2 regions of the Chryseobacterium oryzae genome follow, and region 1 is predicted to be linked to the other one. Evidence: riboswitches for the same ligand, from Rfam matches in the RefSeq annotation. Region 1 holds a riboswitch; the other holds the start of a gene.

Region 1 (7,578 bases):
TTCATGATAATGATCCGTATTTTACAGAGCTTTACAGGCTTTGTTATATTTTTCAGTAGAAAATTTAGCAACAATTTAAAAATCTGTTCTGTTTATGTATAGAACAGATTTTTTGTTATTATAAAATGGCAATTAATGGACAGTTTTCAGAATAAAAAGTGTTTGATGATTTTTCAAATTTAAAATACATTGAATTTTGTGTGTTAATAATTTATTAAATAATTATTATTGATTTTTTGATAAAAAAATGCCATTATGATTTCAGTCATAGATGCATCCGAATATATTCATGTAGCTTTGGTATACCAAACCAGATATATTATGAATACCAGTAATGCAACAGCATATTTACTTTCTGCATTTTTGTTGCAGAAAATTGCAGATGTTTTAGAACAATCTCAAATTCCTTTAGAAAATCCCACGGGATAATTTTTATTTATACTCATCAAATACTTTGATAATTACATCGAAGTAACTCTCTCTCTTTATTTATAATCCATGAATTGCATAAAATTCAAGGCTACTCATTACGCACATACAAGAAATCCGAATACTAGTCTAGGATTTTTTGTAATCACTTAATATTAATTTAAAAAATCAGTTATGAACAACAGAAATTCAAACAGAAGAAATTCAGGAAACAGATCTTCGCAGAATGACAGATCCACGCTTGAAGAAGTGTATCAATTAGGTTACGATCATGGTTTTACCGATGCATCGCAAGACGAAGATTATGATGATGATTTCTCAGATTACGAGGATGATTATGAAAACAGTTATGATGATGACTATGATGATGAGGATTACGACGATGATGATTATGACTATGATGATGATGATTATGACGATGATGATAGACAAGGCGGAAGGTCTAATTCTGTAGGGAATAGAAATTCTAACAGAGATAGTCAGGGAAGATTTACCTCTGGAAGCGGTTCCCGTAGCGGAAGTTCGAGATCCGGAAGCGGTAGGTCAAACAGCGGGAATTCAGGTAGATCTAATAGTTCTGGAAGGAGCTCAAACTCAGGTTCGGGCAGATCACGCAGCAATAACTATGGAAGTAATTCTCGTGGAAGCAACTCAAGTTCAGGAAGAGGTGGTTCTAGCAGTGGAAACTCATCTAATTCGGGAAGATCTGGAAATTCTAACAGTTCAGGAAGAAGTTCCAACTCTGGTTCGGGAAAACAGGGATTTGCATCAATGAGTAAATCTGAACGTACACGAATTGCACGTATGGGAGGACAGGCTTCTCATGGAGGAGGAAGTAATTCCGGCTCCAATTCAAGATCTGGAAGATCAGGTTTTGGGGGAAGAAGAAATTCATAATTCTATATTCAGGCTGTCTCTTTTGTGGAGAAAGAGACAGCTTTTTAAACAATCATCTTAAATATTATATACAATGGCTACAAAAACAAGTAATACATCAGATCAAAATTCTTCAGCATCAGATTCTACCCAGAAAACTTCAGAAAATTCTACAATGAAAGTAGATAATGCAACAGTTAAGAAAGAAGAGATGAAAAATGCTCCACTTCATAAATTCTTCGTGGATGCTCTTAAAGATATTTATTATGCAGAAGATGCTATTGTTTCCGCTTTGGACAAAATGCAGGAAGCAGCAACTACTGAAGAACTTAAGGATGCATTTGAAGATCATCAATTACAAACAAAAAAACACCTAAGCAGGTTAGAAAAAGTATTCAGGTTAATTGATGAAAAGCCGGAAAAGAAAAAATGTGATGCAATTGAAGGGATCATTAAAGAAGGGGAGGAGGTTATAAAATCTACTGAAACCGGCAGTATGACAAGAGATGTTGCTCTTATTATTGCAGCGCAGAAAGTAGAGCATTACGAAATTGCCACTTATGGTGGTTTGGTTCAGTTGGCTATTACGATGGGGCACGATAAAGCTGCAGATCTTTTAGATAAAACTCTTCAGGAAGAAGAAGATACAGATTATAATCTTACCGAAATTGCAGAAACACACATTAATTTTGAAGCTGAACAAGAAGATTAAAATTACCAATTTCTTTAGCCATACTTATTGCGGTATGGCTGTTTTTGTCTCGATAAATAATTCTAACAAAATATGAATGAAATTAGGTTTTCTATTAAATATTGAATCATTTCAGATTGTATTTGCTAATAAAAAAAACTGATCATTATGAAGCCTAAAAATATTGCGGGAGTTCCTAAACATTTTAAAGGAAGTTTTCACGATACGGAGAGTCTTAAAGAAATTCATCATTTGGAAGATACAGATTTTCAGTTTAATATTTTAAAGCAACGGCTTTTAAGTATTAATAATTGGCGAAAATATTGCCCTGAAAGCACTACAGATTTTCAACTTTTCGATTCTTTTGGAAATAAAATAGAGCGTTTTCCGGAGATTGGTGATTATATCAGAATAGATGTTACCGGTCCGGGAGGAAAAGAGGGAAGAAGTTTCGATTGGGTAAAGATTACCATGATTGATAAAGAAGAAAATGCTATAATGATGCAATGCAGGCCATCACCCGATCCTGGCGGTAAAAAAAGAGGGAAAATTGCCCATTTTTATTCTCATTGTGCAACATCCACTTTTATTGTTTCTAAAAAGAAAAATATTTTGAAAGCGTCTATTCATGGTAGGAATGAATACCCGAATTTTAAATCGGGTATTATAGATTCTGTTAGAAACCTCATCATCGCTATTGGTGGGATGATTGGTTTTTCTAAAATTCAATGGAAGTGTCTTACAGACGGACTGGTGAAATTTTAGTTTTTATTATTTTATTTTATTGTAAATCAGTTTTGTAACAATCGCTCCGAAAGTGTAATATCCAATAGTCATAATTTTTTTCTTGGTATTTTCTGCTACCGGAGTGCTGTCTAATCCTAACTTTTCAGGAAGTAAAATAGCTCCAACACCCGCTGCAACACCGCTTATAAATTCGTGGTTGGTCGCAGTACCGGCATAATACATTGCATTGCTTACAATATCTCCTGTCAAAGTGGCGGCATAGATGGTGTCGGGATCCGAAAGTTGAATATCATTTGCTTCGGCAACTTTTTGGAGGGCTTCTTCTCCAAGTTCATTAATGTGCGGAACATCATTAAAGTTTTTTCTGATCGTTTCGTGCAGTAAATTGAGGGCAATAGCTCCACCTAATCCTGCGATTAATTTTTTTAACATATCTTTTATTTTAGTGAATTTTATTTAAATTTTTGTCTCTATCTGAATAACCACTGTTGGTGGTGAAAAGAATATTTAATTATCCAAACTTTAGAAATATGATAAATAGTGTTTCAATAATAAGACCAAAAGAGTGATGGATAAAAAAGTAATTCTACAAAATTGTCGAAACTTAGATTTTAGTTGTATTATTATTTGCTTTATTTAATTAAATTGATTTATTGATAAGAATTTTAAAATTATAATTATTTATTTATTCAAAAAATATAAATTGGCAGTGTAATTGTTACTGAAAAGACATATTCAAAATATACAAACCAAATCAAACATTATGAAAAATTCAATTCTTACAGTGTTAGCTGTAGCTACAATCGTGTCGTGCAACAAAAAAGAAACTACTATTGCCGGCAGTAATTCAGATTCTTTAACGATGTCTACATCAGATTCTCCTACAACTCTTAACGATTCTGCAACCACTGCGGACAATATGGGAACAGACAATACAATGCTCAGTTCTCAGGACAAAATGTTTGCAGATGCAGCATCAACAGGAAGTATGATGGAAGTAATGACCGGAAAACTTGCGGAAACCAATGCTTCGAGTGCCGCTGTGAAATCTTTGGCTGCTATGATTGTAAAAGATCATACAATGGCTGGAGAAGAGCTGAAGAAATGGGCTTCGGCAAACAATTATAGCCTTCCTGCAGCAATGACTACCGAACAGCAGGCAATGTTCGATGAATTAAAAATGAAAAAGGGAGCAGAATTTGATAAAGCTTATGCCAAAATGATGGTTTCCGATCATAAAAAGGATATTGATGCATTTAAAAAACAGTCTTCAGAAGGAAAAGATACTTCTTTAAAGACTTTCGCATCCAATACAGTTCCTACTTTGGAAAAACATTTAAAAGAAGCCCAAAAAGTTGATTCATCAATGAAATAGCTTGAAATTTTAGTCAGTAAAAATCCGTTTTTCAGTAATGAAAAACGGATTTTTTATAATTTTGAATTATTAAGTTATACTTTGTAGTATTTTAATTTTTTGTTAATTAATGATAGAATACTTCTCGATTAAAAGAATTATTTAGTTGCTTTTACCTGGTTGTAAATATGATGAATTAATCCATCTGCAACAGAGATTTTAGGAACAAAAATTTTGGTAATTTCAGACCAGTTCATAATGTTGTTATAGATTTTCAGTGCAGGAACCAAAACATCGGCTCTGTCTTGTCTAAAGCCGTATTTCGTCATTCTTTCTTCAACGGTAAGATCATTAAATTCTTTGTAAACCTTTTTAAGATGCGCCGAAGAAATGGGTTTTCCGTCTTTTGTTTTACTCATAGAGAAAACTTTGTTGATGTTTCCGCCGGATCCAATCGCTACAATCGGTTTTTTACTTACAATATTTTTCTTAATCTCCTCTTTCATTTCTTTCCAATTGTTTTCTGTAACTAAATTGTTCAGCAATCTTATGGTTCCTATATTGAAAGATTTTTCGTAGATCATTTTATTGTTTTCATAGAAGGTAAGCTCGGTAGAACCACCGCCAACATCTACATAAAGATAGGCGAAATCTTTGTCTAAACCTTCTGCAACATGATTTTCGTAAATTAAAGTCGCTTCTTCGTCTCCTGAAATAATTTCAATACTGATTTCTGAAGTCTGTTTCACCTGTTCAATGATTTCTTTTCCGTTATCTGCATCGCGCATTGCACTTGTAGCACAAGCTCTGTAATGTTCAACTTTGTAGACTTTCATCAGATCGCTGAAGATTTTCATAGAATCGATAACCATTTTTTCTCTTTCTTCACCAATTTTTCCGATAGTGAAAACATCCATCCCCAATCTTAAAGGAATTCTGAGAAGATTCAGTTTAATAAATTCTGGCTTACCATTCTGAATTTTTACTTCATTTATTAATAGTCTGGCTGCATTACTTCCTATGTCTATCGCTGCAATGATCATATCTGAAAAAGAATTTTGTTGGGAACTTAAATTTTATACAAATATACTACAAATGATGAAAGTTTATTGTGAAGAAAGTTTTAAATATTCAATATTGAAAAAGACTGATTATAAATAATGAAATTTGTGTTAAATTCTATTTTATGATGTTTATTTTGCTTTTTAAACAATAAAATATTTTGGAAATTAATTCTATAAGCTTCAAAACCATGCTGATGTATTAAAAAACATCAAAAATTAAAAATAATATCTTTGTAAAAGTTTAAGGTTGAACCGATGCGTTCATTAATAGGGAATCAAGTATAAAAATCTTGAGCTGTACCCGCAACTGTAAGCTATATAAATTATTATAAATACACCACTGAACCTCTAGTTTGGGAAGGTTATAATAATATGCAAGCCAGGAGACCTGCCTTAGATTAATTTCAGCTTTCGGGAATAAAAGCGTATGAAAAGAATTTCTGCAAAGAATTTTTCATGAGCGTTTTGTGCCCTAAAGCGAAGTTTCGGGAGTAAAACTTTAATACAATTATATCATGAAGAAATTCTATTTTCTTATTCTGGCATTCGTCTTTTCGTGGACCAATGCACAAACCGAAGGAGTTCTTGTCCTTAATGAAGGCGGAGCGGGAAGTTCTAATGCTGAAATTTCGTTTATCGACAACCAGTCGGTCATCACCAACAATTATTTTAAGCTAAAAAATAACAATGCAACGCTGGGAGATACTGCTCAGGACATTAAAATTTTTGGAGATAAAATTTTTGTGGTTTTAAATATTTCCAATACCATTAAGGTTATTAATAAATCTGATTTTTCTTTAGTTACAACCATCACAACTAATTTAAATAATCCCAGATATATTGCATTCAGTGGAAACAAATTGTATGTAACCAATTGGGGAACAAGCAGTTTAACGGATGATTATGTTGCAGTGTATAATCTGAATAATTATGCTTACGAAAGCAGTATTTCCGTAGGTGCCGGAGCAGAAAAAATCTTCAGTAAAAATAATAAACTGTATGTTTTGCTGAAAGGCGGATTTAGTCTTAATCATTTTATGGATGTTGTTAATCTTAATACAAATGCAGTTGAGTCTCAGGTAAATGTAGGCGATTCTCCGCATAGTATTTTCGAAAAAAATGATTTGTTGTACATCATGAGTTCAGGAAACCCTTATACAGCAAACTCTTTTGGGACATTTACAGTATATGATACTGCTGCTCAGGCAACGGTTTCAACATTTACATTTCCTGTGGGTACCAAACCAACTTATATGGATACAGATGGTACTAACATTTATTATATGAATGAGGCTTCCATTTATAAAACGCCTATTGCAAACCCATCATTCAATACAAATGCTATTGCGGTTACTCCAATAGCAGTTAATTCATACGGAACCGCATATGGATTTAATGTTGTAAATAATAAAATCTATGCTGCCGATCCTAAAGGATATATTGCTGCGGGAAAAGTATATTCTTACGATTTACAAGGTAATTTGCTCAATACTTTTACAACAACCTATTTGCCAAACCAGATTATTGCATACAGCAGTGCTTCACTCTCTACAGAGGAAAATAAGAAAACATCCAGGGTAAGCATTTATCCAAACCCGGCAAGCCAGAAATTCTTTGTGAAAGGACTTCAGCAAGCAAAAGTTCAAGTATACGATGCTAATGGAAGAATGGTTCTTGAAAGAATGTACAATGAAAACGGAATAGATATCAGTTCTTTATTGCAAGGAGTGTATGTGGTAAAAATTACAGATAAAGATTCTCATTTCTCAGAAAAATTAATCGTTAAGTAATTAAAGAATGCGAAAGTTTTTCAGCGTATTATTCTCTACGTTTTTATATGCTTTTTGTGTAGCTCAGTTCACGGCAAATGATGTGAAGTTTTTTGCTGGAACAGGCTCACAAACGGCTTATTTTGTTGCAGATTTTAAGGATGGAACCGACGACAGATCGTATGTTTGGGGAGTAAGGTTTAATCCCGGACAAAATATTACTCCTCCACAAATGCTGCAAATGATAAAAGCTGCAGAACCAGCTTTTGATTATAATCTTACATTTAATAACGGTTTTCTGGATAAAGTAAGTTTTAACAGTCATTCGCAACAATCTTCACCCGATTGGTGGAGCTTATGGACTGCAACAGATCCTTCTGCATTTGGAATGAATGGATGGATGAACAGCGGAATTATTGAGGACGGTACATGGTACGGTGCAAGTTACGGCTTTAGTAATCCGACTGCTGAAGCGCCGGTGTTGCCTATCGCAGCTTATGGTTCTCAGTGGTATAATGCATCCCAAATCACAAATTGGATTGGTGCTGGATCTCACAGAAGCTTGGTTGTTGTTGATTTCGGAACCAATAATTCCAACGGAAATGCAAATTCCTTTGTTTTTGGCATTCAGTATAACGGTACTATTAC
Region 2 (7,578 bases), 780 kb from region 1:
CATTCTTGGCAGATTATTATTTTGGCTCAGATTCTTTATCCTTATGCAAAAAATAGAGCAGATATAGATTTGTTGAGAGTAATAAGAATGCTTTCTATTCATGATTTGGTGGAGATTGAAGCGGGAGACACTTTTCTTTTTGATGAAGCTGCTATGATTGGCAAATTTGAAAGAGAAAAGCTTTCTGCACAGAATATTTTTGGAATTTTAGACGAGCCCATCCGTTCAGAATTTTATAATCTCTGGCTGGAGTTTGAAGAGGAGAAAACTCCGGATGCGATTTTTGCCTGTGCAATAGACAGAATAATGCCCTTCATTTTAAATTCTCATACTTCAGGGAAAAGCTGGACTGAAGCGAAAGTAACCGAACAGCAGATAAGAAAAATGCTCGAAAATGCTATATGCAGAGCTTCTGATGAGATGGAAGAAGCTTTTCATGCTCTTCTGAATCTCAGTTTGGAAAACAAAAAAGTGGTAAAGCAATAATAATTTCGGCGGGCAAAGCCCGCCGAAATTATCAGATATTATAATATTTGTATCGGTTTTTTGTGCTCATCAATGGCTACAAACGTGAAATCTCCTACAATTGCCCTTTCTCTTTCGTATGAATACATTTGCTCGGTGTAGATCTCAACATTTACTTTCATACTGGTTCTGCCAACATAAGAAACTTTGCCAATAAGTTCTATAATGGTTCCTGCGGGAATTGGCTTTTTAAAATCAATTTTATCGCTACTTACTGTTACAACGCGTTTTCTAGCGAATCTTGTTGCGGCAATAAATGCCACTTCATCCATAAGCTGCATCGCTGTTCCTCCGAAAAGAGTATCGTAATGATTGGTAGTGCTTGGGAAAACGGCTTTGAAAATTCTTGTTTCGGAAGCTTTAATTCTTTCTTCTGTTGTCATTTTACATATTCAATTTAAAAGCGAAAAAGCATTTAAACCAACAGAAAGAACTTGGAAGATTATAAAATCTTCAAGCTGCTGTCAATCTAAAAACTTCAATCGCGAAAGTTTTTATTTTAAAAGAAAAATTGGCAGGTCTCCTGGCTTGTAACTCTCATATATCTCCTTCCCATACTTTGTACAGTGGTTTATGATAAAGATTATAGTTACTAACAGTTGCGCGACAGCTCGTGATTTTCACACGATTCCCTTTTCATTTGCGGTTAAGCAAAACCATTTTTTCGAAAACCATCTAAGGTATTCTTTTGCAAAGGTAAAAAAATAGAATTATTCTGGATTGCTAAAAATAATCTGACTGATTACTTTTCCTTCTTTAATAGTCCAAAGAGTGGTGTATCTATGTTCTCCAGATCCGTTTATCATATAAAGAAAAATATGATCTTTGTCGATAGATGAAACGGCTACCTTATCAAAATCCATAGTGGGCTGAAACATGTTTTTTATGGCTTCTCTTACAAAAACAGAACCTCTTCCGGGTTGCTGTACTCGGATAGATTTTATTTCGGTAAGACCTTCTGGGAGTTCTTTACCTATTCCCCATGTTTTTACTTTATCAATTTTAATAATATTTCCTTCCGAATCTTTCTCCTGTTTCCTGTAGCTTGCATTGGAAGGATAAATATCTATAATGACTTTTGTACGCTCGTTTGTTGGAATTTTTTGGTTGGTATCGTCAGTAAAAATAAGGGATTTCCCATTTTTAGATTTAGAAGGCGTAAATTTTGGAAGCTGATCTACATAAGCAATTCTTTCTTTGTTTACCATTCCTTCTTTGGTGAGACTGTCGTATCGTACGAACGGTTTAGGAATTTCTTCTTTTTCGGGATATTTAATCCAAATCCAATCTGTTTCTCCGGGAGCGGGTTTTACGTAAAAAAAAACATCACCTTTACGCATTCTTATTTTATCAACAATTTTTCGGTAATCTTCTTTATGAACACGTACCATTGCATATCCTTCCTCTGCTTTTACCACACCAAAAGGTACTTTGTTTTGTGCAAATATTAAACATGAACAAAAAATGAATACAGATAAAAAAAATGCTTTATTAAAAAATTTCATTGTTTACAGGAATATTTTTGTAGTTCAAAGATATAATTAATTATTTTTTTTGTGATAATAATATTGTAATTCTTCCGAATCTTTAATTTTCTTTACGCAATGATTAGAAAGGAAGTAAATTTCATCCGAAAGATTTATAATATTTTCGCTAACAAAATCAGAAATTATAAATCCCTTTTCTTTAGAAATTTCTTTAATAATCTTCATCGCTTTTTCTGCAAAAATGGGAGAGAGACCAGTAAAGGGTTTTTCTAGTAAAATGAATTCTGCTTTGGAATAAACAATTGTTAATAATTCCACCATTTTTATTTCTCCTCCGGAAAGATTTCTTGTATAACTATTTAAAAAAGACTTCATGATGTCGATATGAGACAGTTTTTCGGCATTTTCCAAATCACAAAACAAGAATATTAAATCTTTAACCTTAATATTTTTAGGAAAAATACTTTCTTGAGGTAAATAAGCGATTCTGTTTCTTCTGTCGGATTGTTTTGTGAGTATTTGGTCATCAATTTTTATAAATTGACTGTCTGCCTTAGTGGTTCCAAAAATTATTTCTAATAATGTTGATTTCCCAACGCCTTAGTTTCCTAATAATGCTACAATTTTACCTGTTTCGCATTTTAAGTAAATATATTGTAAAATCTTTTTAGATCCATAAGCCTTTGTTACGCTGTCAACATGAAGAACACTCATAAAAATGATGTAATTAATTTTAAAATTACAACAGACAAAATGGTAATAATCCAAAGATGCAACCTTGAAAATCCAAAATTAGCATAGAAAATGTATTCGTTTTTTAATCTAAGTTCATAGATGAAGTAGTGCATCATAGGAAAAATAAGTAAAAAACTTGTACTGAAATTTTTCAGACTAATTCCTGCTGAAAAAGAAGTTAATAAAGAAAATAAAACTCCTGGAATCAAAAGTTTTCTATAAAAAATCCAAAGAATTTTTAAGTTTAAAATCATACATTAATTCAGCCAACTATATATAAAAACTCCAAATCAATCGAACTAGATTCTCTCCAGCTCATCTCCATCAATCGTAGTTTTAAATGTTCCATAATTCACAATCACTTTATTTCTGGAAATCTTCTCAATGGTTCCCACACTTGTACTTCCGGTAATTCTTACCCTTTGCCCCACTTTCATCCATACAGCACGGTCTGTTTTACGCTTTTCTTCTATTTTTTCGTTGGTTTCGGTGATTTTTTCGATCACTTCTTCTTTTTTCAGCTGTTGGGTAATTTTTCTTTTAACCACCTGAAGCCTTTTAGATTCATCTTTATCTGCACCAATTTTTCTGAATTTCTCCTGCTCCAGAATTTTCACAAAATCTTTCACCACATCTTTTCTGGATTTACCTTTCACATAGCTATCTATAAAAGATTCAATTTTGTTTCCGAACTGAAGTTTTCTATGCTCATCTTCGTATAGTTTCTGGAAATTAAATAATTTCTGCTGAAGCTGCTCATTGAGTTTCTGCAGATTATCACGCTTATCTTCCACAGATTCTTTTCTTTCGGCAAGATCGGTTTTCAGTTTTTCAACTTCATATTTTTCCTGCTGAAGTTTTACAATCGTTTTATCTAAATTAACAATATCGTGCTCTACTTTTTTCTTGGCAGAATGAATGATGAATCTCGGGATTTTATTCTTCTCGGCGACTTCAAAAGTAAACGAGCTTCCGGCTTGTCCTACTTCAAGTTTATACATCGGCTCCAGAGTTTCTTCATTAAAAAGCATGGCTGCATTTTGAGCGTTCGGAAGCTGTTCTACCACCAGTTTTATATTAGTGTAATGGGTGGTAATGATGGCGAAACTTTTTTTATCATAGAAAAATTCAAGAAAACTTTCTGCTAAAGCTCCGCCGAGCTCGGGATCGGAACCTGTTCCAAATTCATCAATCAGCAAAAGGGTATCTGCATCTGCTTCACGAATGATTCCGCTCATTTTTTTCAGACGGGAAGAGTATGTGGAAAGGTGGTTTTCAATAGACTGATTGTCACCAATATCCGTCATGATTTTACTGAAGAAAAACATTTCGGATTTTGGATGAACGGGTACTAGAATTCCGCTCTGAATCATCAATTGAAGAAGTCCAACAGTTTTCAGAGTGATAGATTTCCCTCCCGCATTCGGACCGGAAATACAGATAATCCTGTTGTGCTCTGTGAAAGTAAGCGATTGCGGATGTATGGTTTTGTTTTCTGCTTTATTTCTTAAAAATAATAAAGGATGAAACGCATCTTTTAACCGTAAAGTTTTATGTCTGTTGATTTTAGGTAAAACTCCGTTGATGAGTTCTGCAAATTTTGCCTTAGCCCTGCTTAAATCGAGATCGAAAATATATTTCTGATATCTCCAAAGCTGAGGCTGAAACTCAGCAAGTTCTGCTGTGAGCTGTCTTAAAATCTTATCAATTTCCTTTTTTTCTTCGTCTTCACTTTCTTTAAGCTTAAAGTAGTGTTTTATGACACTTTCCGGCTGTATATAAGTAATTGAGCCGGTTTTAGAAAGACCTAAAACCCTTCCCGGCACTCTTTTTTTGAATCCCGATTTCACGGCTAAAACTCTCTGGTCATCAATTATCGTTTCGCGGATATCGTCCAGAAATTCACTTTGTCCGTAATTAAACAGAGCACGGTTAAAATTTTCTGTAATTGCTTTTTTGGCGTGCTGAATTTCTGCTCTTAAACCTTTTAAAACAGGGGATGCTTCACTTTTTACTTCGCCAAAACGGTTGAAAACTTTGTCTATTTTATCAATAATTTCTTTTTTGAATTCCAATACAGAAACATCCTGAATTAAGCTTGGGAACGTTTCGGGCATCGTAGGGAAAAATTTCTGTAGTTTTCCTATCTGCTCCGTTAGGGTTTTTATTTTAATAAATGCTGAGTTTTCTAGCCGGTAGTTTTCTATCAGCATCAGTTTCAGTTCGTTCTCAATATCTTCGTATTCGTCAAAAGGAATTGCATTAGAACTTTCAAAACTTGAAAGATATTCTGAGGTCTTTTTTAATGAAATTTCGGCCTCATCAATATTCATTGGGCGAAGCTGAAGAATTTTTTCTCTGGTTTTCGGAGAGTATGCAAATGGAGCAATTTCCGCAAGCAACTGCGGAAATTCAAGCTCGTCTAAGTCTTCGTTATCTATATACACTCTGCAAAGATAATTATTTTGAAAATGAAATAATTTGAGAATTTGAAATTGCACTTCAGATTTCAAATCATTTAATTAAATTTGGCTTATGAAACTTGAAACCGAAAGACTTATCCTTTATCAAAATTCAGTGAAAATTCAAAGGCTTTTCAAAAAGTGGATTCGTTTTGGAAGAGGGAATAGAGTTTTAAAAGTGAGATGTTTTATAAAAAATTAGAAATACAATGTCAGTTACGTTTGAATTAAAAATTAATTACAACATTTAAATAAATGATCAAATTAACTCATTCTCAAATTTTCAAATTCATACTATGACCTGGACCGACGTTTTAGCACCGATAAAAAATACCCCTTATTTTGAGCAGCTTTGGGAAAAAGTGAAGCAGGAATACGCTATCACACAAGTTTTTCCACCTAAAAAACAAATTTTCAGAGCCTTAGAAATAACACCTTTTGAAGAGGTGAAAGTGGTTATTATTGGTCAGGACCCTTATCATAATGATTTTCAGGCTAATGGTTTGTGTTTTTCGGTTTCAGAACAGGTTGCAGCACCGCCTTCTCTCAAAAATATTTTTACCGAACTGAAAGATGATCTGGGAATTGAGCGACAATCCAAAGAGCTCGATGACTGGGGAAAACAGGGTGTTTTAATGCTCAATGCAACGCTTACTGTACGTGCTCACTCACCCAATTCCCACAAAGACTTGGGATGGGAAAAATTTACAGATTTTATTATTAAGGAAATTTCAGATAAAAAAGAAAATGTAGTTTTTGTTTTATGGGGAGCTTTTGCACAAAAAAAAGCCGAACTGATTAATCCGGCTAAACATCTTATTATAAAGTCTGCACATCCTTCTCCGTTTTCGGTTTACAGAGGTTTTTATGGAAGCAAGCCTTTTTCTAAAATTAATGATTATTTGGTTTCAAAAGGAGAGAAAGCTATTTCGTGGTAATGTTTTCTCCTGCTTTTTTAATGATAATCCCTATGCTGTAATTGCTTTTTAAAGCATTTTTTTTCTTTGAGGATACGGGATAGGGCGTTACATCTGCCAAACTGATATCATAACCATTGAAATTTACAGTTTTATGATAGTTTCTATCTCGATCATCAATGCTGGAAATCTGTAAAATCATTGGTCTGGTTGCAGTTCCCATAACTTCAATTTGTGCAACGGCAACACCGCTCCAAATACATTGCACATCTTTAGGACAACGGCTGTCTTCAGAAATTCCTTTAAAAGTTACATTCATTTGATAATCTTTCAGAAATTTGTTTTCACCTTCTTTAAAGTAGATTATTTCATCACTATTTTTTTTATGAATTTCTGCTTTTTCAGTTGTGACATCGGTTTTTATTTTTTGAGATTGGCAGTTAAATAAACTTAAAATTCCCAAACTCAGAAGAAAATTTTTGTAAAACATTTTATATTACATTAATAACATTCAAAACTACAACTAAAAACATTGCCACACCAACTACAAAACTGAATCCGGTTCCGTAAATAAAACCAATGAAAGCACCTTTTGTAGATTTCCAAGCTTTCGTAAAATCTTTGCTGTCATGCAATAATTCTCCTATGAAGACTCCGGCAAACATTCCAACTAAAAATCCCAGCGGAATTGGCAGAAACATTCCTACAATTGTGCCAATTACAGATCCTATGCTTCCCCAACGGGTTCCACCATATTTTTTAGTGGTTTTGGCTGGGATAACATAATTCAAAACTACAGAAGCGAGAGTTAGAATTAAAAATGCCCAAATATAAATCATAGAAAGGTCTGCATCGGTTCCGTATTTATAAATGAGAAGTCCGGCAAGACTAAGAACCAATCCCGGTAAAATAGGCAAAAACGTTCCTAAAATACCAAGTATCAGTAAAACGATGCTTAAAAAAGTGATAATCGAATGATCCATGAAAGATTAAATAAATTCTCAGGATACTTGGCAAAAAGTATGCTAATTTTATGGTTGCAAAATATTGGGGAATTTTTTTCTCTCTATATAATAATGAAATTGGAAATTATAATTTCAAGAAATTGGAGAGAAGATGTATGTATTCCAAATATTGAGTTGGAAAAAATAAGTTCAGTTAAAGAAGAATTTTTATGATTAGCGTTTTTTCTGCGATCTTTTAGGTGCAGTTTTTACTCTAATTTTAAATCTTTTCTGAGATTTTGATTTTTTCGGCATATTTGTGATTATTTGATAGTTAAATTTAATATAATTTTCAATTAAAATAAATACTTTTAGCAAAAAATTGAATTAATTTTTGTTTACATAAAATGAGAAAAATAAGTATTAAATCTATTCTGGTTGTTCTGTTGAAAATACTCGGCTGTATTGTAGGAACTGTTTTAATTTATGCACTTTTGGGCTACTTGCT

The links. A riboswitch is a leader RNA that binds a small molecule or an ion and turns the genes downstream of it on or off. The one in region 1 is predicted to bind cobalamin.
Region 2: linked by a shared signal. The riboswitch ahead of MTP08_RS04360 (acyl-CoA thioesterase) and the one ahead of MTP08_RS07875 (YncE family protein) in region 1 are both predicted to bind cobalamin.

Annotation. Positions count from the first base shown of each region.
Region 1 covers NZ_CP094529.1:1,720,566-1,728,143, reverse strand. The annotation lists gene MTP08_RS07915 (hypothetical protein) at 1-59, shown strand, start outside; gene MTP08_RS07910 (ubiquitin family protein) at 256-429, shown strand; gene MTP08_RS07905 (KGG domain-containing protein) at 604-1,326, shown strand; gene MTP08_RS07900 (YciE/YciF ferroxidase family protein) at 1,400-2,017, shown strand; gene MTP08_RS07895 (hypothetical protein) at 2,165-2,761, shown strand; gene MTP08_RS07890 (hypothetical protein) at 2,768-3,175, opposite strand; gene MTP08_RS07885 (DUF4142 domain-containing protein) at 3,507-4,118, shown strand; gene MTP08_RS07880 (Ppx/GppA phosphatase family protein) at 4,256-5,140, opposite strand; cobalamin riboswitch at 5,389-5,571, shown strand; gene MTP08_RS07875 (YncE family protein) at 5,677-6,951, shown strand; gene MTP08_RS07870 (T9SS type A sorting domain-containing protein) at 6,959-7,578, shown strand, end outside.
Region 2 covers NZ_CP094529.1:937,870-945,447, forward strand. The annotation lists gene MTP08_RS04355 (HD domain-containing protein) at 1-486, shown strand, start outside; gene MTP08_RS04360 (acyl-CoA thioesterase) at 525-908, opposite strand; cobalamin riboswitch at 1,022-1,201, opposite strand; gene MTP08_RS04365 (hypothetical protein) at 1,236-2,030, opposite strand; gene MTP08_RS04370 (ATP-binding cassette domain-containing protein) at 2,067-2,585, opposite strand; gene MTP08_RS04375 (endonuclease MutS2) at 3,047-5,194, opposite strand; gene MTP08_RS04380 (uracil-DNA glycosylase) at 5,506-6,147, shown strand; gene MTP08_RS04385 (hypothetical protein) at 6,134-6,616, opposite strand; gene MTP08_RS04390 (DUF456 domain-containing protein) at 6,618-7,109, opposite strand; gene MTP08_RS04395 (TIGR02117 family protein) at 7,478-7,578, shown strand, end outside.